DNA from 3 places in the Streptomyces sp. S063 genome. Region 2 is predicted to be linked to each of the others. Evidence: riboswitches for the same ligand, from Rfam matches in the RefSeq annotation. Region 2 holds a riboswitch; each other region holds the start of a gene.
The links. Region 2 has a riboswitch for cobalamin ahead of cobN (cobaltochelatase subunit CobN). Riboswitches for the same ligand answer to the same signal wherever they lie in the genome.
Positions count from the first base shown of each region.

Region 1: it holds a riboswitch for cobalamin, as region 2 does, so the genes downstream of both, CCZ36_RS11520 (ABC transporter substrate-binding protein) here and cobN (cobaltochelatase subunit CobN) in region 2, are expected to answer to the same signal.
Region 3: it holds a riboswitch for cobalamin, as region 2 does, so the genes downstream of both, CCZ36_RS32320 (CbtB domain-containing protein) here and cobN (cobaltochelatase subunit CobN) in region 2, are expected to answer to the same signal.

Region 1 covers NZ_CP021707.1:2,545,061-2,552,711, reverse strand. The annotation lists gene CCZ36_RS11545 (nicotinate phosphoribosyltransferase) at 1-181, opposite strand, end outside; gene clpS (ATP-dependent Clp protease adapter ClpS) at 261-578, shown strand; gene CCZ36_RS11535 (DUF2017 domain-containing protein) at 637-1,263, shown strand; gene CCZ36_RS11530 (amino acid permease) at 1,608-3,059, shown strand; gene CCZ36_RS11525 (Mov34/MPN/PAD-1 family protein) at 3,230-3,652, shown strand; cobalamin riboswitch at 3,702-3,854, shown strand; gene CCZ36_RS11520 (ABC transporter substrate-binding protein) at 3,907-4,923, shown strand; gene CCZ36_RS11515 (FecCD family ABC transporter permease) at 4,920-5,960, shown strand; gene CCZ36_RS11510 (ABC transporter ATP-binding protein) at 6,055-6,852, shown strand; gene CCZ36_RS36685 (putative leader peptide) at 6,922-7,035, shown strand; gene CCZ36_RS11500 (MoaD/ThiS family protein) at 7,161-7,448, shown strand; gene CCZ36_RS11495 (PLP-dependent cysteine synthase family protein) at 7,448-7,651, shown strand, end outside.
Region 2 covers NZ_CP021707.1:3,506,138-3,513,788, forward strand. The annotation lists gene CCZ36_RS15990 (lysyl oxidase family protein) at 1-584, shown strand, start outside; gene cobN (cobaltochelatase subunit CobN) at 686-4,291, opposite strand; cobalamin riboswitch at 4,367-4,516, opposite strand; gene CCZ36_RS16000 (cobalamin biosynthesis protein CobG) at 4,716-5,996, shown strand; gene CCZ36_RS16005 (precorrin-8X methylmutase) at 6,055-6,681, shown strand; gene CCZ36_RS16010 (precorrin-2 C(20)-methyltransferase) at 6,681-7,651, shown strand, end outside.
Region 3 covers NZ_CP021707.1:7,117,639-7,125,289, reverse strand. The annotation lists gene CCZ36_RS32345 (pirin family protein) at 120-1,085, opposite strand; gene CCZ36_RS32340 (tetratricopeptide repeat protein) at 1,233-1,598, shown strand; gene CCZ36_RS36140 (hypothetical protein) at 2,102-2,428, shown strand; partial or broken gene CCZ36_RS32330 (TetR/AcrR family transcriptional regulator) at 2,473-2,691, opposite strand; gene CCZ36_RS32325 (CbtA family protein) at 2,847-3,602, opposite strand; partial or broken gene CCZ36_RS32320 (CbtB domain-containing protein) at 3,684-3,898, opposite strand; adenosylcobalamin (AdoCbl) riboswitch at 3,944-4,038, opposite strand; gene CCZ36_RS32315 (histidine phosphatase family protein) at 4,164-4,754, shown strand; gene CCZ36_RS32310 (4'-phosphopantetheinyl transferase family protein) at 4,790-5,509, opposite strand; gene CCZ36_RS32305 (metallophosphoesterase family protein) at 5,506-6,486, opposite strand; gene CCZ36_RS32300 (hypothetical protein) at 6,649-7,651, opposite strand, start outside.

The DNA.
Region 1 (7,651 bases), 960 kb from region 2:
TGCCGGCGACGACGCCGTACCGCCGCCCCTCGGGCAGCCGACGGGTGAACGCCTCGAAGACCGAGTGCCGGTCGGCGGTGCCGGCCTTGAGCGCCGCCTGCACCATGGTCAGTTCGTACTGGTCGGTGAAGAGCGCGGTCGACGGAACGCCGACCCGCCGACCGAGGTCCGCTGTGTTCATGGCTGGGATGCTACCCCCTATTCGTCAAAGTGACGAGATGTGGGGTCCGTTTGTGCGCCGGGCCCGCCCGGGTGGCAGCATGGGACAGGTGAGCGTTGCTACCCCGCTAGAGATCGAACGTCCCGATTCGGCCGAGGAGGCCTTCGCGGTCCCCGAGCCGGACGTCCCGTGGGTGACGCTCGTCCACAACGACCCGGTCAACCTGATGAGCTACGTGACCTACGTCTTCCAGGCCTACTTCGGCTATCCGAAGGACAAGGCCCACAAGCTCATGCTGGACGTGCACCAGAAGGGCCGCGCGGTCGTCTCCAGCGGAAGCCGCGAGGAGATGGAGCGCGACGTCCAGGCCATGCACGGTTACGGGCTGTGGGCCACCCTCACCCAGGACCGCAACTAGCCATCCTTCAGGGCCCTGCCCCGCCAACCGCCCCGTTCGACCCACCATCGGAGAATCCATGGCCGGCCATTTCGAGGCCACCCCAGGCGGCGGCGCGGCCGTCGCGCTCGACGAGGTCGAGATCTCCATCCTGCGCTCCCTCGCCGTCCAGCTGCTGGAGCTGATCGGCCCCGGCGACCAGCCCGCCGACGGCGAGGACCCGCTCGCCGCCCTCTTCGCGGAGGGCCCCAGCAAGCCGCCCACCGACCCGGCGCTCGCCCGGCTCTTCCCCGACGCCTACGGCGGCCCCGGAGGGCCCGAGGGGCCTGTGGGGGCCGTGAAGCCGGAGGAGGAACAGGAGCTGCGCGAGCGGTCCGCCGAGTTCCGCCGGTTCACCGAGGTGGACCTGCGCTCCGGCAAGCGCGACGACGCCCTCGCCGTCGTCCGCACCCTGGACGCCCTCTCGCCCGCCCCGGACGGCGGAGCCGTCCTCACCCTCACCGGCGACGAGTGCCTCAGCTGGCTCCGCTCCCTCAACGACCTGCGCCTGACCATCGGCACCCGGCTGGAGGTGTCCGACGAGGACCAGGGCGAGGAGGGCTCGCTGTACCGGCTCCCCGACACCGATCCGCGCAAGCCCATGGTGATGGCCTACCTCTGGCTCGGCGCCCTCCAGGAATCCCTCGTCGAGACGCTCATGCCGTAGGCGCCCTCCCGGGGCAAGGAGCCGCTCACCCCGCGGGGGTGAGCGGCTCCTTGTTCGCTCAACGGACGCTCAGATCCGGGTAATGATCAACCCAAGTCATTCGGGCTGTTCGTTCCACGCGAGGCCTTTCATCCCTTTTTGCCTGTGGTGTGCGCCACAGAATGTCCCACGGTGTCCCGTGACGGCCGTGATAAATCTTCACGACCGCCCGGGGACGCCACCCCTGTTTCCCGGGGCGCTGCACACCGGCCGAACGCCGGTCGCACTCCATCCATATCCGGGGGATCAGAACCTGATCCGCAGCCTTGTACGGCGCGGATCGGCGTGGAGAAGGGCGCACCACCATGACATCGGCGCAGGTCGACGAGGGACAGGTCGACAAAGCTCAGTCCGGCGGAAATGCCGGGGACGCCGGAGCCGGCGGTGAGGGATACCAGCGCGGTCTGGGAGCTCGCCAGATTCAGATGATCGCCATCGGCGGAGCCATCGGCACCGGGCTCTTCCTCGGCGCGGGCAAGGCCATCGACCGGGCCGGCCCCAGTCTCATCCTGGCCTACGCCATCGCGGGCCTGGTCATCTTCTTCATCATGCGGGCCCTGGGCGAGCTGCTCATGTACCGCCCGGTCTCGGGCTCCTTCTCGGAGTACGCCCGCGAATTCATCGGCCCGTTCTCCGGATTCGTCACCGGCTGGACGTACTGGCTGTTCTGGGTCGTCACCGGAATCACCGAAGTCACCGCTGCCGCCCTCTATATGACGTACTGGTGGAACATTCCGCAGTGGCTGTCCGCCCTGGTGTTCACCGTCATTCTCTACGGTGCCAACCTGATCTCCGTGAAGCTCTTCGGTGAGCTGGAGTTCTGGTTCTCCATGGTCAAGGTCACCGCCATCATCGGCATGATCCTGATCTGCGCGGGCGTCCTCACCATCGGTTTCTCCGACGCCGGCGACACCGCGACCGTCTCCAACCTCTGGAACGACGGCGGATTCTTCCCCAACGGCATCACCGGCACCCTCATGACGCTCCAGATCGTCATGTTCGCCTTCCTCGCGGTGGAACTCGTCGGTGTCACCGCCGGGGAGTCCAAGGACCCCAGGACCGTGTTGCCCAAGGCCATCAACACCGTGCCGTGGCGCATCGCCGTCTTCTACGTCGGCGCGCTGATCATGATCCTCTCGGTCGTGCCGTGGTCCACGTTCAAGCCCGGCGTCTCCCCGTTCGTGAAGGCCTTCGAGGAGATGGGGTTCGGCATCGGCGCCGCCATCGTCAACTTCGTCGTCCTCACCGCGGCGCTCTCCTCCTGCAACTCCGGCATGTACTCCACCGGCCGCATGCTCCGCGACCTCGCCCTCAACGGCCAGGGCCCGCGCGCCTTCACCCGGCTGACGAGGAACGGCCTGCCGCTGGTGGGCACCACGTTCTCCGCCGCCCTGATGCTCGTCGGCGTGTGGATCAACTACCAGTGGCCGGGCGAGGCGTTCACCTACGTCGTCTCCTTCGCGACCATCTCCGGCATGTGGGCCTGGATCATGATCCTGACCAGCCAGATCCGCTACCGCCGCAAGGCCGACGCCGGACTCCTGCCGCCGTCCTCGTTCAAGGCCCCGGGCGCCCCGTTCGCCAGCTGGTTCGCGCTCTGCTTCATCGGCCTGGTCATCGTGATGATGGCCATCGACAAGGACACCCGGATCTCGCTCTACTGCGCACCGCTGTGGGCGCTCCTCCTCTTCGTCTCCTACCGGGTGCTCCCGTCGCGCGCGAAGGAGCCGGAGAAGGCCACGACCGAGACCCGCTGAGCAGGGCTCCCGGGGGCCGTCCCCGGGAGCCTCACCGACCCCGAGGGCGGGCCCCACGACCACCCTCCTCCCGGACCGCCCGGCCTCCCCAAAGGCCGACGGCGTCCACCATGCGGGCTCCCGCGTACCACCCACCGGTACGCGGGGGCCCGCCTGCTTATCCTGGCGCCATGCTGACCATCACCCAGACGCTCTACGACCAGATCGTCGCCCACTCCCGCGCCGACCACCCCGACGAGGCGTGCGGAGTGGTCGCGGGCCCGGCCGGGACGGACCGCCCCGAGCGCTTCATCCCGATGCTCAACGCCGCCCGCTCGCCCACGTTCTACGAGTTCGACTCGGCCGACCTCCTCAAGCTCTACCGCGAGATGGACGACCGCGACGAGGAACCCGTGATCGTCTACCACTCGCACACGGCCACCGAGGCCTACCCCTCCCGCACCGACGTCACGTACGCCAACGAGCCCGGGGCCCACTACGTCCTGGTCTCCACCGCCGACACCGACGGCTCGGGCCCCTTCCAGTTCCGCTCGTACCGCATCGTGGACGGCGAGATCACCGAGGAAGACGTGCAGGTCGTCGACGCGTACTGAGCCGCTCTGAGCCGCACTGAGCCCCCCGGTACCGCGCGGAGCCGCCGAACGGGTCTGGCACACTGCACCCGAACCCATCAAGGCGGCAGGAACCAGGAAGCCGGTGCGAATCCGGCACGGTCCCGCCACTGTGACCGGGCCCCCTCCCGTACGGACTCCGACTCCGTACCGGAGGGCGGCCCGGAAGCCAGGAACTGGCCCGCCGCCTTTCGCATCGACCAGGGGACGCGGAAATCCCCCGGAGAGGCCCCGCCATGTCCCGGCGCACCCCCGCGCTCATAGCCGCCGCCGTGCTGCTCCCGCTCGCCCTCACCGCCTGCTCCACCTCCTCCGACTCCTCGGACGGCGACACCGCCACCGGGGACAAGGCGTCGGCGGCGAGCGGCTTCCCGTACACCGTCGAGAACTGCGGTGTCACCACGACGTACAAGGCCCCGCCGAACCGCGTGGTCACCATGAACCAGCACGTCACCGAGATCATGCTGGAACTGGGCCTGAGGAAGTCCCTCGTCGGCACCGCCTACCTCGACGACCAGGTCCTGCCGAAGTACGCGAAGGACTACGCCTCCGTCCCGGTCCTCGCCAAGGAGTACCCCTCCTACGAGCAGGTCCTCGCCGCCAACCCCGACTTCGTCTACGGCGGTTACGCCAGCGCCTTCACCGCGGGCGACGGCCGCGGCCGCGAGGCGTTCGAGAAGGCCGGCATCGAGACCCGCCTCAACACCGAGAGCTGCACCAAGGGCGACCAGCCCATGGACACGCTCTACGAGGAGATCCGCGAGGTCGGCCGCACCTTCGGCGTCAGCGAGCGCGCCGAGGCCTGGATCAAGCGGGCCAAGGCCGACAACGCCGCCACCGCCAAGAAGCTGGCCGGCCTGAAGCCGCTCTCCGTCTTCGTCTACGACAGCGGCGACAAGACCGCCTTCACCGCGGGCGGCGAGGGCATCGGCAACGAGCTGATCGAACGGGCCGGCGGCACCAACGTCTTCGCCGACCTCGACAAGCCCTTCGGCGACGCCTCCTGGGAGAACGTCGTCGACCGCGAGCCCGAGGTCATCGTGATCTACGACTACGGCGCCACCACCGTCGAACAGAAGAAGAAGCGTCTCCTCACCGACCCGGCCCTCGCCGACGTCCCCGCCATCAAGAACAAGCGCTTCGCCGTCATGCCGCTCTCCGACGCGGTCCTCGGCGTCCGCGTCCCCGCCGCCGTCGACAAGCTCGCGGCCCAGCTCCACCCGGAGGCGGTCAAGGCGGCCACCACCCCGTGACCTGCCGCGCCTCCGCACCGCGGCGGCCGCTCGGTTACGTCCTGGTGCTCGGCGTCCTCGCCGCGCTCCTGGCCGTCGCCGTGCTCGCCGCCCTCGCCCTCGGCTCCGTCCGCATCCCGCCCGGCCAGGTGCTCGACATCCTGACCGGGCGGGCGGAGGCGAGCCCGTTCCGCACGATCGTCCTGGACGTGCGGCTGCCCCGGGTGCTGCTCGGCATCGTCGTCGGCGCCGGACTCGCCGTCATCGGCACCGTCCTCCAGGCCCTCGTCCGCAACCAGCTCGCCGACCCGTTCCTCCTCGGGGTCTCCTCCGGAGCCTCCACCGGAGCGGTCCTGGTCATCGTCCTCGGCATCGGCGCGTCCCTCGCCACCACCGTCACGATCCCCGCCGCCGCCTTCGCGGGCGCCCTGCTCTCCCTGCTGCTCGTCTACACCCTGGCGCGCGGCGGGGGCGGCCTCACCACCAACCGGCTCGTCCTCGCCGGAGTCGCCGTCTCCTACGTCCTCTCCGCCCTGACCAGCCTGATCCTGGTCACCTCCGCCCGCGCCGACCACCTCAAGGAAGTCCTCTACTGGACCCTCGGCGGCCTCGGAGCCGCCCGCTGGGACATGCTCGCTCTCCCCGCGATCACCCTGGTCGCGGGCACGGCCGTCCTCCTCACCCTGGCCCGCCCGCTCGACCTGCTCCTGGTGGGGGAGGAGGGCGCGACCGTGCTCGGCCTCGACACCGCCCGCTTCCGGGCCGCCGTCTTCGTCCTCGCCTCCCTGATGACCGGCGTGCTCGTCGCGTACAGCGGGGCCATCGGCTTCGTCGGCCTGATGGTCCCGCACATGGCCCGGATGGTGGTCGGCGCCGCCCACCGGGCGCTCCTCCCGGTCGTGGCGCTCGGCGGCGCGGTGTTCCTGGTCCTCGCGGACCTCGCCGCCCGGACGCTCGCCGCCCCGCAGGACATCCCGGTCGGGGTGCTCACCGCGCTGACCGGCGGCCCGTTCTTCCTCTGGATGCTGCGGCGCAGGCCCGAAGGAGCACCCGCATGAGGCGCGTACGCCGCGGCCGGGGGAGCACCCGCACCGGGCGCGCCGGGAGGAGCGCCCGCACGACGACCGTACGTACGCCCGAGGGAGCCCGCCCATGACCGCCCTGCGCACCGAAGGCCTCTCGTACGGGACCGGCGAGGGCCGCCACCTCGTCGACGCCGTCGACCTCACCGCCGCCGCCGGCGAGACCGTCGGCCTCGTCGGCCCCAACGGCAGCGGCAAGACCACCCTCCTGCGCTGCGTCTACGGCACCCTGCGCCCCACCCACGGCCGCGTCCTCCTCGACGGCGACGACCTCGCCACCCTCCCCGTGAAGGCCCGCGCCCAGCGCATCGCCACCGTCCCGCAGGACGGCCACGCCGGATTCGAGCTCACCGTCGGCCAGGTCGTCGCGATGGGCCGCGCCCCGCACAAGCGGTTCTGGGAGGCCGACACCGCCGCCGACACCGCCCTCGTCACCGCGGCCCTCGACCGGGTCGGGATCGCCGCGCTCGAACCCCGTACGTTCGCCTCCCTCTCCGGCGGCGAACGCCAGCGGGCCCTGGTCGCCCGCGCCCTGGTCCAGCAGCCCTCGCTCGTCGTCCTGGACGAGCCGACCAACCACCTGGACATCCGCTACCAGCTGGAGGTCCTCTCCCTGGTCCGCGAACTGGGCACCACCAACCTCCTCGCCCTGCACGACCTCAACCTCGCCGCCTACTACTGCGACCGCCTCTACGTCCTCAAGGACGGCCGGGTCGTCGCCTCCGGCGCCCCGGAGGAGGTCCTCACGGCGGAGCTGCTGGACGAGGTGTACGGCGTGGCCGCCGAGGTCAGCACCCACCCGAAGACCGGCGCACCGACGGTCGTCTACCTCCCGGAGGGGCAGGGCAGCCGAACCCTGTCCACATAGCGAACGCTCACCATCCACCATGTGGGATCACACTCGGGTTTCCGCACAGGGAATCGATACGATGCCCGCATGGTTCCCCATGACGTGAGCAACAAGACGCCGGGCACGCTGCTCGTCGCGCGGCTGCACGTCGACCTGTGCAGGCTGGCCAGCGCGATCTGTCGCACCGCAGCCTGCCCGTGAGCCGCCCGGCCTGAGCCGCGGTCCGCGCGAGCCCCACCCGTACGCGCCACGCACCACACCCCCGCGCGGGGAAGAAACGCGCGCCCCACGCCACCTCCTCCACGCTTTCGACAGGAGCCCACGCCATGGCCATCGAGGTCCGCATCCCCACCATCCTCCGCACCTACACCGACGGCGCGAAGGCCGTCGAAGGCAACGGGGACACCCTCGCCGACCTCTTCGCCGACCTGGAGAGCCGCCACACCGGCATCCGTGAGCGACTCATCGACAGCGCGAACGGTGAGCAGCTGCGCCGCTTCGTGAACGTCTACCTCAACGACGAGGACGTCCGCTTCCTCGACGGCATCTCCACCAAGCTCAGCGACGGCGACAACATCACGATCCTCCCGGCCGTCGCCGGCGGCATGCGCTGATGCGGTACGACTCCCCGCTGGCGGCCGTGGGGAACACCCCCCTCGTCCGCCTCCCGCGGCTGTCCCCGTCCGAGGACGTCCGTATCTGGGCCAAGCTGGAGGACCGCAACCCCACGGGCTCGATCAAGGACCGCCCGGCGCTCCACATGGTCGAACAGGCCGAGAAGGACGGCCGGCTCACCCCCGGCTGCACCATCCTGGAG
Region 2 (7,651 bases):
ACGCGGGCCCGGCCAAACTCGTCGTGGACGGCTTCCGCTCCCCGGGCAAGGAGCTGATGGACGCCTACCAGTACTTCTACGACGCCAAGGGCAAGCAGGTCGGCTACACCCCGACCGGCACCATGGAGTGGGACCCGCGCCCCGGCCACGAGCACTGGCACTTCACGGACTTCGCCAGCTACCGGCTGTTGAAGGCCGACAAGAAGGAGTCCGTGCGCAGCGGCAAGGAGGCGTTCTGCCTGGCCAACACCGACGCCGTCGACTACACGGTGAAGAACGCCAACTGGCACCCGGACAACACCGATCTGTCCACCGCGTGCGGCCAGGAGAACTCGATCTCCGTCCGCGAGGTGCTCGACGTCGGCTCCGGTGACACCTACACCCAGGACCTGCCGGGCCAGTCCTTCGACATCACGGGGCTGCCGAACGGCACCTACTACATCCAGGTCCTCGCCAACCCGGAGAACCGGCTCAAGGAGACCAACTACAAGAACAACAGCGCCCTGCGCAAGGTCGTCCTCGGCGGCAAGAAGGGCGCCCGGACCGTGAAGGTCCCGGCCCACCACCTGGTGAACGCCAACTAATCGCGCTCAGCGGGGCGTCGACACGCTCCGTGCCACACGATCCGTCGGCCCCGGGAGAGTTGACTCTCCCGGGGCCGACCGGTCTCCGCGGACCGGGCGCGTCAGTCCTCGCCCTCCAGGTTCCCTTCCGTCTCCAGGTACACCTGGCGCAGCGCTTCCAGCACCGCCGGGTCCGGCTCGGCCCACATGCCGCGGGACTCGGCCTCCAGCAGGCGTTCCGCGATGCCGTGCAGGGCCCAGGGGTTGGCCTCCTGGAGGAACTGCTTGTTCTCCGGGTCCAGGACGTACGTCTGGGTGAGCTTGTCGTACATCCAGTCCGCGACCACGCCGGTCGTGGCGTCGTAACCGAAGAGGTAGTCGACCGTGGCAGCCAGCTCGAACGCGCCCTTGTAGCCGTGGCGGCGCATCGCCTCGATCCACTTGGGGTTGACCACACGGGCGCGGAAGACGCGGGACGTCTCCTCGACGAGCGTGCGCGTGCGGACCGTTTCGGGGCGGGTGGAGTCCCCGATGTACGCCTCCGGGGCCGTGCCCTTCAGCGCCCGTACGGTGGCCACCATGCCGCCGTGGTACTGGAAGTAGTCGTCGGAGTCCGCGATGTCGTGCTCGCGGGTGTCGGTGTTCTTCGCGGCGACCTCGATGCGCTTGTAGGCGCTCTCCATCTCCTCGCGGGCCGGGCGGCCGTCGAGTTCGCGGCCGTAGGCGTAGCCGCCCCAGACCGTGTAGACCTCGGCGAGGTCGGCGTCGGTGCGCCAGTCGCGGGAGTCGATGAGCTGGAGGAGGCCCGCGCCGTACGTGCCGGGGCGGGAGCCGAAGATGCGGGTGGTGGCCCGGCGTTCGTCGCCGTGTTCGGCCAAATCGGCCTGGGTGTGCGCCCGTACGTAGTTGCGCTCGGCCGGCTCGTCCAGCGAGGCGGCCAGGCGTACGGCGTCGTCGAGGAGGCCCACCGTGTGCGGGAACGCGTCGCGGAAGAAGCCCGAGATGCGGAGCGTGACGTCGATGCGGGGGCGGCCCAACTCCTCGTACGGGATGGGCTCCAGGCCCGTCACCCGGCGCGAGGCGTCGTCCCAGACGGGGCGGATGCCGAGCAGCGCGAACGCCTCCGCGATGTCGTCGCCCGCGGTGCGCATCGCGCTGGTGCCCCAGAGGGAGAGACCGACCGAGGTGGGCCAGTCGCCGTTGTCGGTGCGGTAGCGGGTCAGGAGGGAGTCGGCCAGGGCCTGGCCCGTCTCCCAAGCGAGCTTGGAGGGGACCGCCTTGGGGTCGACCGAGTAGAAGTTGCGGCCCGTCGGGAGCACGTTGACCAGGCCGCGGAGCGGCGAGCCGGACGGGCCCGCCGGAACGAAGCCGCCGTTCAGCGCGTGGACGGCGTGGGTCAGCTCGTCGGTCGTCGCAGCCATGCGCGGGACCACCTCGGTGGCCGCGAAGGTCAGGATGTCGGCCACGGCGCCCGGCAGCCCCGCGGCGACCCCGGCCACTGCCTCCGGCTTCCAGTCCGCGTCGTCCATCGCCTGGACCAGGGCGCGCGCCTGCTCCTCGATCGCGTCCGCGTCGGTGCGGGTGGCCGCCGACTCGTCGAGGCCCAGCGCCTCGCGGAGGCCGGGGAGGGATGCCGTGCCGCCCCAGATCTGGCGGGCGCGGAGGACGGCGAGGACCAGGTTGACCCGGTCGTTCCCGGCGGGCGGGTTGCCCAGGACGTGCAGGCCGTCGCGGATCTGGACGTCCTTGATCTCGCAGAGCCAGCCGTCCAGATGCATGATGAAGTCGTCGAAGCCCTCGTCCTCCGGGCGGTCCTCCACCCCGAGGTCGTGGTCGAGCTTCGCCGCCTGGATCAGCGTCCAGATCTGGGCGCGGATCGCCGGAAGCTTCGCCGGGTCCATCGCCGCGATCTGGGCGTGCTCGTCGAGGAGTTGCTCCAGACGCGCGATGTCGCCGTAGCTGTCGGCGCGGGCCATCGGCGGTACGAGGTGGTCGATCAGGGTGGCGTGGACGCGGCGCTTCGCCTGCGTGCCCTCGCCCGGGTCGTTCACCAGGAACGGGTAGACCAGGGGAAGATCGCCCAGGGCCGCGTCGGGGCCGCAGGCGGCGGAGAGGCCCGCGTTCTTGCCGGGCAGCCACTCCAGGTTGCCGTGCTTGCCCAGATGGATCATCGCGTCCGCGCCGAAACCGTTGTCCTCGGCCGAGGCGGCGATCCAGCGGTACGCGGCCAAGTAGTGGTGGGACGGCGGGAGATCGGGGTCGTGGTAGATCGCGATCGGGTTCTCGCCGAAGCCGCGCGGCGGCTGGATGAGGATGAGGAGGTTCCCGCGCCGCAGGGCCGCGAGGACGATGTCGCCCTCCGGGTTGGCCGAGCGGTCCACGAACATCTCGCCGGGGGCCGGGCCCCAGTGCCGCTCGACCGCGAGCCGCAGCTCCTGCGGAAGTTCGGCGAACCAGCGGCGGTAGTCGGCGGCCGGGATGCGGACCGGGTTCTTCGCCAACTGCTCCTCGGTGAGCCACTCCTGGTCGTGACCGCCCGCTTCGATCAGCGCGTAGATCAGCTCGTCGCCGTCGCCGGAGACCAGGCCCGGGATCTCCTCCTCGGGGCCGAAGTCGTACCCCTCGGCGCGCAGGCGGCGCAGCAGGGCCACGGCGCTGGCGGGGGTGTCGAGGCCGACCGCGTTGCCGATGCGGGAGTGCTTCGTCGGGTAGGCCGACAGCACGAGTGCGATCTTCTTGTCGGCGTTCGGGATGGTGCGGAGCTTCGCGTGGCGTACGGCGATCCCGGCGACCCGGGCGGCGCGCTCGGCGTCGGGGACGTACGCCGGGAGCCCGTCCTCGTCGATCTCCTTGAAGGAGAAGGGGACCGTGATCAGGCGGCCGTCGAACTCCGGCACCGCGATCTGGGTGGCCGCGTCCAGCGGGGAGACGCCCTCGTCGTTCTCCTCCCAGGCGGTACGCGGGCTGGTGAGGCAGAGCGCCTGGAGGATCGGTACGTCGAGCTGGGTCACCGCGCCCGCGTCCCACGACTCGTCGTCGCCGCCGGCCGACGCCTCGGCGGGCTTGGTGCCGCCCGCCGCGAGGACCGTGGTCACGATGGCGTCGGCGGAGCGGAGCCGGTCGATGAGGTCGGCCTCCGGGGTGCGCAGAGACGCGACGTACAGCGGGAGCGGGCGGCCCCCGGCGTCCTCGACCGCCGTGCACAGCGCGTCCACGAACGCGGTGTTCCCGCTCATGTGGTGGGCGCGGTAGTAGAGGACGGCGACGGTCGGCGCACCCTCGGGCACCGCCCGGGCCTCCCGCTCCAGCGGGCCCCACGCGGGGGCCGGGGCGGGCGGCTCGAAGCCGTGGCCGGTCAGCAGCACGGTGTCGGAGAGGAACCGGGCCAGCTGCTCCAGGTTGGCGGGCCCGCCGTGCGCGAGGTAGGCGTGCGCCTCGGCCGCGATGCCGATCGGCACGGTGGAGGCGGCCATCAGCTGGGCGTCGGGGGCCTGCTCACCGGTCAGCACGACGACCGGGCGGCCGGTGGCCAGCACCGCGTCGAGCCCCTCCTGCCATGCCCGTACGCCACCGAGGAGCCGTACGACGACGAGGTCGACGCCGTCCAGCAGCTCCGGCAGTCCGTCGAGGTCCACGCGGGAGGGGTTGGCGTACCGGTAGCTGACGGGTCCCTCGGAAGCGCGGGCGCTCAGGAGGTCGGTGTCGGACGTCGACAGGAGCAGGATCATGCTGCGTCAGGCCTTCCTCGGGGTGTCCACGCCCCGGGCGGGTGTCGGAGGGTCTCCCCGGGCGGCCCGGTGGCTACCGGGTGCTCGGAGAAGGGAGTTCCTGACTCGTCCGGCAGCCGGTGGTGGCGGCGACCGGACTCACAGTGGCGGGACCGCGCCGGAATCTCACCGGGCTTCCTCCCCTGTCGCCGTCTGGCGATGGCGGCCTGAACGGACCACCGCCTGCATCCTAAGCGGCCGGGGTGGGGGCGGGGCAGGGGGCGGGGGTGCGGTGGTGATCACTGTTTGCGGGGACGGTGGCGCGGGGCGTGGCGGCCGCTGCCCGGTGTGCCGCGGTTCCCGGTGCGAGGCGGGCCGCTCCCCCGTGACCCGCTGTCCCGCAGGTCACAGCCGCGGGCCCATCGCCGGCACCGGCCCGGTCGGTATGCTCGCCGCCATGCCCGATTCCGCCCCCTCGCCCCTTTCCGCGGGCGGCCCAGCCCTCCGCGGCGGCGGCGACGCCTGCCCGGGGACGCTGCGGCTGCACCGGGCCGACGACGGTGCGCTGGCCCGGGTCCGGGTGCCCGGCGGGGTGCTGAGCGCGGACCGGGCGGACGCGCTGCTCGCGGCGGCCGAACGGTTCGGGGACGGTGAACTGCACCTCACCTCGCGGGGCAACGTCCAGCTGCGCGGCCTCGGCGCGGAGTGCGGGGGCGCCCTCGCCGAGCTGCTCACCGCCGCCGGGCTGCTGCCGTCCGCCGCGCACGAGCGGGCCCGCAACATCGTGGCCTCTCCGCTCGCCGGGCTGGACGGATCGACCCCGGTCAGCGGCTGGTTGTCCGAACTGGACCGTCTGGTCTGCGGATCGGCCGCCGCCGCCTCGCTCTCCGGCCGCTTCCTGTTCGCCCTGGACGACGGCCGCGGTGACGTGGACGCGCTGGGCGCCGACGTGACCCTGATCGCGGCGGGCGACAGCTGCCTCCTGCGGATCGGGACTGCGGACGAGGTGTTCCGGGTGCCGAGCGGGGAAGGCCCGCGCGCCGCGCTCCTGGCCGCCGAGGCGTTCCTCCGCGCCGCCCGGGACTCCGGCGCGTGGCGCGTGAAGGACCTGCCCGACGACGTACGGGCCGCACTGGTTCGCGCGGTCAAGGCGGCGGCCGGTCCGGCGGTGGACCGGCCCCGTCCGTCTACGGCGACTCCCCCCGCCCCGGGCCCGCACGGCTCCTCGAACGCGATCAGCGTCGACGTACCCCTCGGACGGCTCACCTCCGCGCAGTGGCGGCCGCTCACCGAAACGGCCCGCCGGCACGGCGGCGAGCTGCGGCTCACCCCGTGGCGCGGGATCGTCGTCCCCGGGCCGTTCGGGCGGCCGGAGGACGCGGCGGCGGCGCTCGACGCCCTGGCGGCGGCCGGGCTGATCACCGCCCCCGACTCCCCGTGGGCCGGCGTCGGCGCGTGCATCGGCCGCCCCGGCTGCGCGAAGTCCCTGTCCGACGTGCGGGCCGAAGCGGGGGCCGCCGTCGGGCCGGTCGGGCGGCTCCCTGTGTACTGGTCCGGGTGCGAACGCCGCTGCGGCCACCCCCACGGGGAGTGGATCGACGTGGTGGTCACCCCCGACGGGCACCGGATCTCGCACGTACGGGGAGAGCGGCGGGACCCCCCGCGGGCGGTCCGGGACGACCCGGCCGCGCTGGCGGCGGCGGTGGCCGCGGCCCGCGCCCTCTGACGCAACACCCGACACACCCGATGCCCCTGCCGTATCAGCGGAAGAAAGCGACAGCACTGTGCACCAGTACGAGAAGGACGGACCGGCGATCTACCGCCAGTCCTTCGCCACCATCCGCGCGGAGGCGGATCTCGCCGGGCTGCCCGCCGACGTCAGCCAGGTCGCCGTGCGGATGATCCACGCCTGCGGCATGGTCGACCTCGTCAAGGACCTCGCCTTCTCGCCGAACGCCGTGGCCGACGCCCGCGCCGCCCTGCGCGCCGGCGCACCGATCCTCTGCGACGTGGCGATGGTCGCCAGTGGGGTCACCCGCAAGCGGCTGCCCGCCGACAACGACGTGGTGTGCACGCTGTCCGACCCGTCCGTGCCCGAGCTGGCCGCCCGGATGGGGACCACGCGGAGCGCGGCGGCCCTGGAGCTGTGGCGGGACCGGATGGAGGGAGCGGTGGTCGCGGTCGGCAACGCCCCGACGGCCCTGTTCCGGCTGCTGGAGATGATCGAGGAGGGCGCCCCGCGCCCGGCCGCCGTGATCGGCGTCCCGGTCGGCTTCGTCGGCGCGATGGAGTCCAAGGAGGCCCTGGCCGAGCACCCGTCGGGCCTGGAGCACCTGATCATCCGCGGCCGGCGCGGCGGCAGCGCGATAGCGGCGGCGGCGCTCAACGCCATCGCGAGCGAGGAAGAATAGTGACTTCTCCCTTGAAGGACGCCGGCCGCCTCTACGGTGTCGGGCTCGGCCCCGGCGACCCGAACCTGATGACTCTGCGGGCCGTTCAGGCCATCGGCGAGGCCGACGTCGTCGCGTACCACAGCGCCCGGCACGGCCGCTCGATCGCGCGCTCGATCGCCGCCGCGCACCTGCGGCCGGACCACATCGAGGAGGCCCTGGTCTACCCCGTCACGACGGAGACCACGGACCATCCCGGCGGCTACCGGGGCGCGTTGGAGGAGTTCTACGAGGAGGCCGCGGCCCGTCTCGCGGCGCATCTGGACGCGGGGCGCACGGTCGCGGTGCTCGCCGAGGGCGACCCGATGTTCTACGGCTCGTACATGCACATGCACAAGCGCCTGGCGGACCGGTACGCCACCGAGGTCATCCCGGGGGTCACCTCCGTCAGCGCGGCGGCCGCCCGGCTCGGCACCCCCCTCGTCGAGGGCGAGGAGATCCTGACGATCCTGCCCGGCACGCTGCCGGAGGAGGAGCTGACGGCCCGCCTCGCCGCGACGGACACGGCGGTCGTGATGAAGCTGGGACGGACGTTCCCGGCGGTGCGCGGGGCGTTCGAGGCGTCGGGCCGGCTGCCGGAGGCACGGTACGTCGAGCGGGCCACGATGGCCGGGGAGCGTACGGGCGAACTGGCGGACGTCGACCCGGAGTCGGTCCCGTACTTCTCGGTGGCGGTGCTGCCGAGCCGCGTCGACGCGCCGCGTCCTTCCGGAAGAGCCGGCGGCGAGGTCGTGGTCGTCGGCACCGGCCCGGCGGGCCCGCTGTGGCTGACGCCCCAGACGCGGGGCGCGCTGGCGGCGGCGGACGACGTGGTCGGCTACACCACCTATCTGGACCGGGTGCCGGTACGGCCCGGCCAGGCGCGGCACGGCTCGGACAACAAGGTGGAGTCGGAGCGGGCGGAGTTCGCACTGGACCTGGCCCGGCGGGG
Region 3 (7,651 bases), 3.6 Mb from region 2:
ACCACCTCTCACATTCACTAGCCCCCCCGAGTCCCGAGCACAAGACAGGTGCGAATAGGGCAGTCGGCGTAGCGGCCGCCCGTGGAAGCGCGGCCAGCCCGACTTTGGCTTTCCCCAGGTCAGCGCACTCGTCCGCGTGGCTTCAGCGGGGTCGTGGGCAGTTCCGGGGCGGACAGGCGGGCGCCGTCGTAGCCCTGCACCTCGCCGAACCGAGAGCCCTCCTCCCAGTCGTTTCGCGCCTGTACGATCTCCTCGCCGGATCGGCCGATGAAGTTCCAGAACATCACCAGCTCCTCCTCGAACGGCTCGCCCCCCAGAAGCATCAGCCCCGCGTCGGAGAGGGCACGCAGGGGGAGTTCGGTACGTCCGCAGCCGAGGTAGAGCATCGAGCCGGGCAGCACGGGCACGCCGTCGACCTCGGCCTCGCCCGACATGGACAGGACCGCGTACTCGAAGTCGCGATCCAGGGGCAGGCGGGTCTCGGCGCCGCCGGTCAGGGACAGGTCGGCGCCGACGATCGGCGTGTACGTCGTACCGGGCGAGGCCGCCCCGTCCAGTTCGCCCAGGATGACGGTGGCGGACAGGCCGGCGGCCGTGACGACGGGCAGGTCCGCATGGTGCTGGAAGTGCGGCTCGACGTTGCGGTGGACGTCCGGAAGGGCCACCCAGAGCTGCGCCCCGTGCAGAAGCCGGGCATGTTCCTTCGGGCTCTCCTCGGAGTGGCTGATGGCGCGGCCCGAGGTCATCAGGGCGAGTTCGCGGGGGCGTACCGTCTGCAGACTGCCGAGGCTGTCCCGATGGAGCACCTCCCCTTCGTGAAGCCAGCTGACGGTCTGGAGCCCCATGTGCGGGTGCGGCGGGACCTGCATGCCCGGCTCGTCGGCGATGTCGTCGGGGCCGTAGTGGTCGACGAAGGCCCACGCCCCCACCATGCGCCGGCCGAGGTTGGGCAGCAGGCGGCGTACCTCGGTGGACCCGCCCAGCTGGACATGGCGGGGAGCCAGCAGCTCACGGACGGGCTCGGCGCCGACGAAACCCCGCCCGCCGCAGACGGAGGGAGTGGCCTGGCGATCGAGATTGCTCATGACGCTCAACCTATTCCGGCAGGGGCGCGGAGCGTCGGGCCCCACGCCAGAACTTTAGTGGAATGTTCAACCATTGTGCGGTGTTGTCATGGCTGAACGTACGGCGGGGCCGCCCGGGGACGGGCCGCACCACACGAAGGAGGACACGTGAGCGAGACCGAGACCTACTACGAGTTCGGCACCGCCGCCGACCGGTGGGACCGGGCGCGGATGTTCTTCGAGGCAAAGGAGTACCTGACGGCCGCGCGGATCCTGGGCGGACTCGTCGGGGAGGCGCCGGAGCAGGTCGCGCCGCGGCTGCTCCTGGCGCGCTCTTACTACCACTCCGCCCGGCTGGGCAAGGCGGAGGCGGAGCTGCGGAGGGTTCTGGAGCTCGACCCGGTGGAGACGTACGCGCACCTCATGCTGGGCCGGACGCTGGAACGCCAGGGGCGCGACGCCGACGCGGCGCCGCACCTGCGGATGGCCGCGGCCCTCACCGGTGACTTCGGCCCCGGAACCGACCGCTCCTGAGCCGCCGCCCCACGCCACCCGCCGGGCCGGGCCCCTCCGGTGCGGGCCCGGCCCGGCGCGGGGCCGTTCCAGTGCGGGCACGGCCTCCTTTACCCGTCGGTACGGGCGTCGGACAATGGGGTCTTCAGACCGAAGGGGTGGGGGATGAAGGGATCCAGCAGCGGCGCGTTACGCCGGGCGCGGTCGGCCGCGCTCATCGGGCTGGCGGTGGCGGTCTCGGCCGGCTGCTCCGGCGGTGACGACGGCGGGACGAAGGGGGATGTGACGGAACTGCGCGTTCGTGTGCCGGGGTCCACAGCTGGACCGACAAGCCGTGCGGCATCCTCACGGCCGCACCGCCCGCCGAAGGCTTCAGCCTCGGCAGCACCACCGACTCCGCCTCCCCCGAAGGCCGGGAAGACATCGGCGAGGACGGTGCCCGGCCGCGCTACCGGCAGACCGGCTGCCTCGCGGATCTCAAAGGCCCGGACGGCGCGTTCTGGAAGCTCAGCGCCACGGCCTCGGTGTACGAGGACCCCGAGCCCGCCCATCACGCGTACCGCGTCAAGGAGGACCTCGACCGCGCGCACGGGCGCGGGCCCGAGAAGGTGCACGACACCGCGTACGCGCTGTCGGCCGACGACGGCGGCCGCCCCGGCCGCACCCTCCTCCTGTGGAACGGCGACCTGGTGCTCACGGTGTCCGCGTACGCGCCGCACGGCAGTACGGAACACGAGGCGCGGGAGGACCTGGAACGGATCCTCGGCAACGTGGCCCGTCGCATGGAGGACGGCCTGCGCGACCACGACGCCCCCTCCCGCCCCCCACCCCTTGATGTCAGGGCCCCATAGCCGCCGGCTCGTGAGCCCCGGGCTGCCGGACCCAACGTCTCGGATCAGGCCTCCGGACGGGTGTTCGCCACCCGGTCGAGCCACTCCTTCATCAGCGCCGCCTCGGCGGTGCTCAGCCCCGCCCCGTGCTCCTTCCGCAGCAGGAAACTCAATCGGGCCGCCGCCGTGGGGACTTCGGCTTCCGCCGGGGCGCACGGCGATTGTTCCTGCGGCACTTCCGGCGTGACCACCGTGGCGTACAGCGCGTCACGCACGCGGTGGGACGTCGCCGTCGGGCGATTCCCATCGTTACCCCTCCGGACCCGCCCGGAGCCGCCCGGGCCCGTCCGTCCACGACAGAACCCGCCGGATGTTCCCCGGCGGGTTCTGTCGTACAGGTCAGCAGGTGCGCGAAGGCCGCACGTCAATCAGCGCGGGCTCAGCTCAGCGCACCCGCGGTGTGCGGCGCCGCCGCACGCGTGGCGGGCGTCAGGAGCCGTTCGGTGAGATAGCCGAAGACGAGGCCGAAGGTGCTCCACAGCGTCGCCTGGACCGCCAGCGTCGAGAGCCGGAACTCCCACAGCAGGGTCGCCGGGAAGCCCTTGCCCACCTCGTCGAAGGAGGGCAGGAAGGCGTAGGCGAGACCGATCAGCACGACGAATCCGGCGACGGCCGCGATGCTCGCGTTCCAGTTGCCCAGGCGGGGTGCGAGCCGCTTGCCGATGATGACGGCGGCGACGGCCAGCAGCACACTGAGGGCGACCATCAGGAAGAACAGGGTGGTGCGCTTGCCGATGGTGTCCGGGTTGCCGACGGCGGGCGGGTTCGCCGGGTACTTGAGGAACGGTACGACGTAGACCGTGAGCAGGGCGGCGCCCGCGACCAGCGCCGCGGTGGCCCGGGGGCCGAAGTCGCCGATGCGGCCCAGGGCGTAACAGAACACGAGGGCGGCGATCCCGCCCGCCGCGACGCCGAAGACGAGGACGCCGGTGGCGAGCCCGCCGGTGGCCTGCATGGTGCGGCTGACGAGCTCTTCGCCGCCGCCGTGGTCGTGACTGTGGGCCTCTTCGAGGGCGATGGCCGCGTCCACCTGGGACTCACCGAGGAAGTAGGCGACGACGAGCGCGAGCGCGCCCGCGACCAGGCCCGCGAGCATGCCGCGCACGAGCAGGGCTCTGACAGATATGGAGTTCACGATGGTTTCCTGATTTCTCTAGCTTGCCGCTGCCGGCCGCGTCCGCCGATTCCCCGGCGGGGCCGTTGTTCCTCAGGTGCCTCAGTGGCAGGGGAAGCCGAGCAGATGGCGGCCGTCGTGAACCCACTCGTGGACGCCTTCGCCCGAGATGAGTGCGGTGGCGCCCTGTTCGGCGCCGACGAAGTACAGCAGGACGAGCATGAGAATGCCGAAGAAGACCGCCCAAGGGGCAAGGGTCTTCGCCGAGACCGGAGTGATCCCGGACGCCCCGTCGCGGGAACGGCGGACTGAGCCATGGCAGAACCTCCTGTGGGAACACGCGTCCCTGTCGTGGTGCCTCGGACGAAGGTGGCGGGTCTGACTTCCCCGCCCGGAGGCGGGTTCACAGTGGCGCGACCGTGCCGGATTCTCACCGGACTTCCATCCCACCCTCGTCATGGTCGACGTGACCATACCGCCTGTCCGCGAGCACCGCCATGGTCCAATGTGCAGCGTCACGGCGGGCGGATTCCTTGGCGTGACAGGGCTGCGGGCCCCTGGTGCGGATGTGAGAGCAGGGACATGACAGTACGGGCGATATTGATCTCGCCGGCGATGAACGCCGCGCTGCGGGAGGCCCGTTTCGACGGCGACTCCCCTCTGGACCGTTCCGGCCGGGAACGTGCGCGTGCCGCCGCCGGCGCGGTGCCGGTGGCCGGGCTCGCGCTCAGCGGCCCCTCCGGCCGGTGCCGCGAAACCGCCGGGGCCCTCGGCCTGGCGGCCCGCACCGAACCGGCCCTGGCCGGCTGGGACCTGGCGGGCTGGGCCGGCCGCCGCCTCGACGAGGTGGCCGCCGCCGAACCCGCCGGGGTGGCCGCCTGGCTCGGCGACCCGTCAGCGGCTCCGCACGGCGGCGAGTCGCTGCGCGACCTGGTGACGAGGACCGGGGTGTGGCTGGACTCCCTCGGCGGACCGGACGCACCCGGCGCGAGCTTCCTGGCGGTGGCCGAGGCCGCGGTCGTCCGGGCTGCGGTCGTCCACGGGCTGCGGCTGCCGACGGAGGCGTTCTGGCGGCTGGACGTCGCGCCGCTGACGCTGACCGAACTCAGCGGGCGCTCCGGCCGGTGGAACGTGGCGCTCGGACGCCCCCTCACCGCTCCCCCGACCGGCTGACCGGCGCGGCCCGACCTCACTCGGCCGGCCGGCCGTCACATCCCTTCGCGTTCCCGCCAGTCGGGCCGGACCAGCACCGCCGTGGCGACGATGTCGTCCTCGATCCGCCAGCGCCCGTGCAGCGTCGTCGGCAGGGCCGGGTCGGTGAGCAGCAGGCGGGCGGCGAAGGTGCCCTCGGCGGCGACCGGGCCCGGGGACCCGTCGCCGCCTTGCGGAGTGTCCGTGCGATGGATAGTCAGATCCGCCTCGACGAAGTCGAGTTCCACGCCGGTGACCGGATACCAGGTCTTGAAGACGCTCTCCTTGGCGCTGAACAGGATGCGGTCCCAGTGGATCTCGCCCGTGCCCTCCGGCGCGGGCGGACCGATCCGCTCGCGTTCGGCGGGCAGGGTCACCAACTCCCTCACGCCGGGGGGAAGCGGGCCGTGCGGCTCAGCGTCGATGCCGAGCGACAGGACGTCGGTCGCACGGGCCAGCGCGGCCGCCCGGTAGCCGGTGCAGTGGGTGAGGGTGCCGACAATTCCCTCGGGCCACAGAGGCCTCCCCCGGTGACCGTGCAGTACGGGCACGGGTGGCAGGCCGAATCCCGCCATGGCGCGCCGGGCGCAGGCGCGGGCCGTCGCGAAATCGTTCCTGCGTTTGGGCACGCTGCGGGCGATCAGCGCCTCCTCCTCCGGGAAGAGGGTTCCGTCCGGAACGGTCTCCGCGCGGGTGGCCGCCGAGGAGACGTCGGCGGGCAGCAGCAGCTCGATCACGATGCGCCTCCGGTGGTGCGCGGCTGTGCGGACGGTCCGGTCCCGGCCCCCTCCGGCGGGGCGGGCTCACCCTCGTACGGGAGGATCTGCCGCAGCAGGCCGCGCGGGTGCCCCCGCTTGCGCCACTCCCGGGGGTAGCCGATGGAGACCTCCTCGAAGCGCACCCCGTCGTACCAGGTCGTACGAGGGATGTGGAGGTGGCCGTAGACGACGGCGCTGACGTTGAAGCGGCGGTGCCAGTCGGCGGTCAGTTCGGTGCCGCACCACTGGGCGAACTCCGGGTACCACATCACCGACGTGGGTTCGCGGACGAGCGGCCAGTGCCCGGCGAGGACGAGGGGTATCCGCCGGTCGTGCTCCTCGAGCCGGCGGGCGGTCTCGGCAACGCGGGCGCGGCACCAGTCCTCCCGGGTCGGGTAGGGGTCGGGGTGCAGGAGGTACTCGTCGTTGCAGACGATGCCGCTTTCGTGCGCGACGGCGAGCGACTGCTCCTTCGTGTGCGTTCCCGGGGCGCGGAAGGTGTAGTCGTACAGGAGGAAGAGCGGCGCGATCGCCACCGGTCCGTCGGGGCCCGGCCAGAGCGGGAAGGGGTCCTCCGGAGTCGTCACCCCGAGCTCCCGGCACAGCGCGACGAGGTGGTCGTAGCGGGCCTGGCCGCGCAGCTGGACCGGGTCCTTGGCCACGGTCCAGAGCTCGTGGTTGCCGGGGGTCCAGATGACCTGGGCGAAGCGTTCCGCGAGGAGCCCGAGCGCCCACCGGATCTCCTCGGGCCGCTCCGCGACGTCGCCCGCGACGATCAGCCAGTCGTCCGCGGACGTCGGATGGAGGGACTCGACGATCGGCCGGTTGTCGGTCACCGCCGCGTGCAGGTCGCTCACGGCCAGCAGACGGCCCTCGCCCCGCTGTCGGGGTCCGTCGCCGGGGGACGGTACGGCGGCGGGGGCACCGTGCGGTGCCGGGTCGCTCGGAGGATTCATGGGCACGGAAATCCTGATCTCTCGGCAGTCGTCCGGCTCCGTCCGCACGGTGAGGAGCCCCTGGGTACGTAGCCTCTCACGCTCCCCTCCCCCGCCTCCCGGGGGTTTTCGGGTTCGGCCGTGTCGGCGGCCGCGCCTGGCGCCGGCGCGGCAGCGGCTCCGTCAGTCGTCTTGTGTGCGGCGGGAGTTCAGTTCGTTCACCGCTCCGAGCGCGTCGCCGATCGTGGTGTAGTCGACGGCGATGAAAGTGACCGGGCTGCCGCGCTCCGCCTCGCAGGCCCGGGCCCGTTCCAGGACCCACTCGCGGGCGTTGACACGACCGGCGTCCAGGCGGCTGCCGCCGGCGTTCGTGATGAAGTGGTTGAGCAGGAAGAGCTGTTTCCCGGTGCCGCCCCGGTGGGGTGCGCAGGTCATCTCGGAGGGACTCCGAAAGGCGAACGGGGTCTCCATGCCGTACCGGTAGAAGTTGCGGTACCAGGGGGCCGGGCCGTCGGCCTTCTCGGCGAACACCACCAGCCTGCGGCCGCTGTCGATCATCTCCTCCAGGGTGGGCCACGGGGCGTCCGGGTCCGCGTCGGGGGTGTGCAGGAGGTCGTCCAGGCCGGCCGCGTGGAACGCCTCCTCGGTGTCCTCGGGGCTGATGTCGTCCTGGACGATGAGCGTCACGATCTCGGTGGGGTGGGCGCGCAGCCAGTCGCGGATGTCCTCCAGGGCCGGGACCAGCTCGATGGCCCCGGCGCGGCAGACGCCGTGACAGAGCCACAGGCCCTCGCGCGGTGGGTTGGCCTTGTCGATGGCGCCGGTGATCAGCCGCCGCTGCTCGGAGGTGAACTCGGGGGAATCGAGCCGTGCGGCGATGTCCTCGGGGCTCTCCCAGCGGTACGTGTCGAGCTGGAGGGCCCGGACCCCCGCGTTGAGCTGCGTGGTGATGTCGGGGTCCTGGAGCGGGCCGATGAACCGGTCGGCGGTGGTGGACATGGCGTTGTGCGAGGTGAGGTAGGCGGCCTCGTCGTAGCGCAGGTCGCACAGGCGGCTGCTGCCCAGGCACTGGCGGGGTGCGGACGGGCCGAACACGGGTGGCACGACCAGGACGCCGGCCAGTGCGGCACAGGCCACGCCCGCCGCCGTCGTCCGCACGGCCGTCGGGGTCGGCGTCGGCATCCGG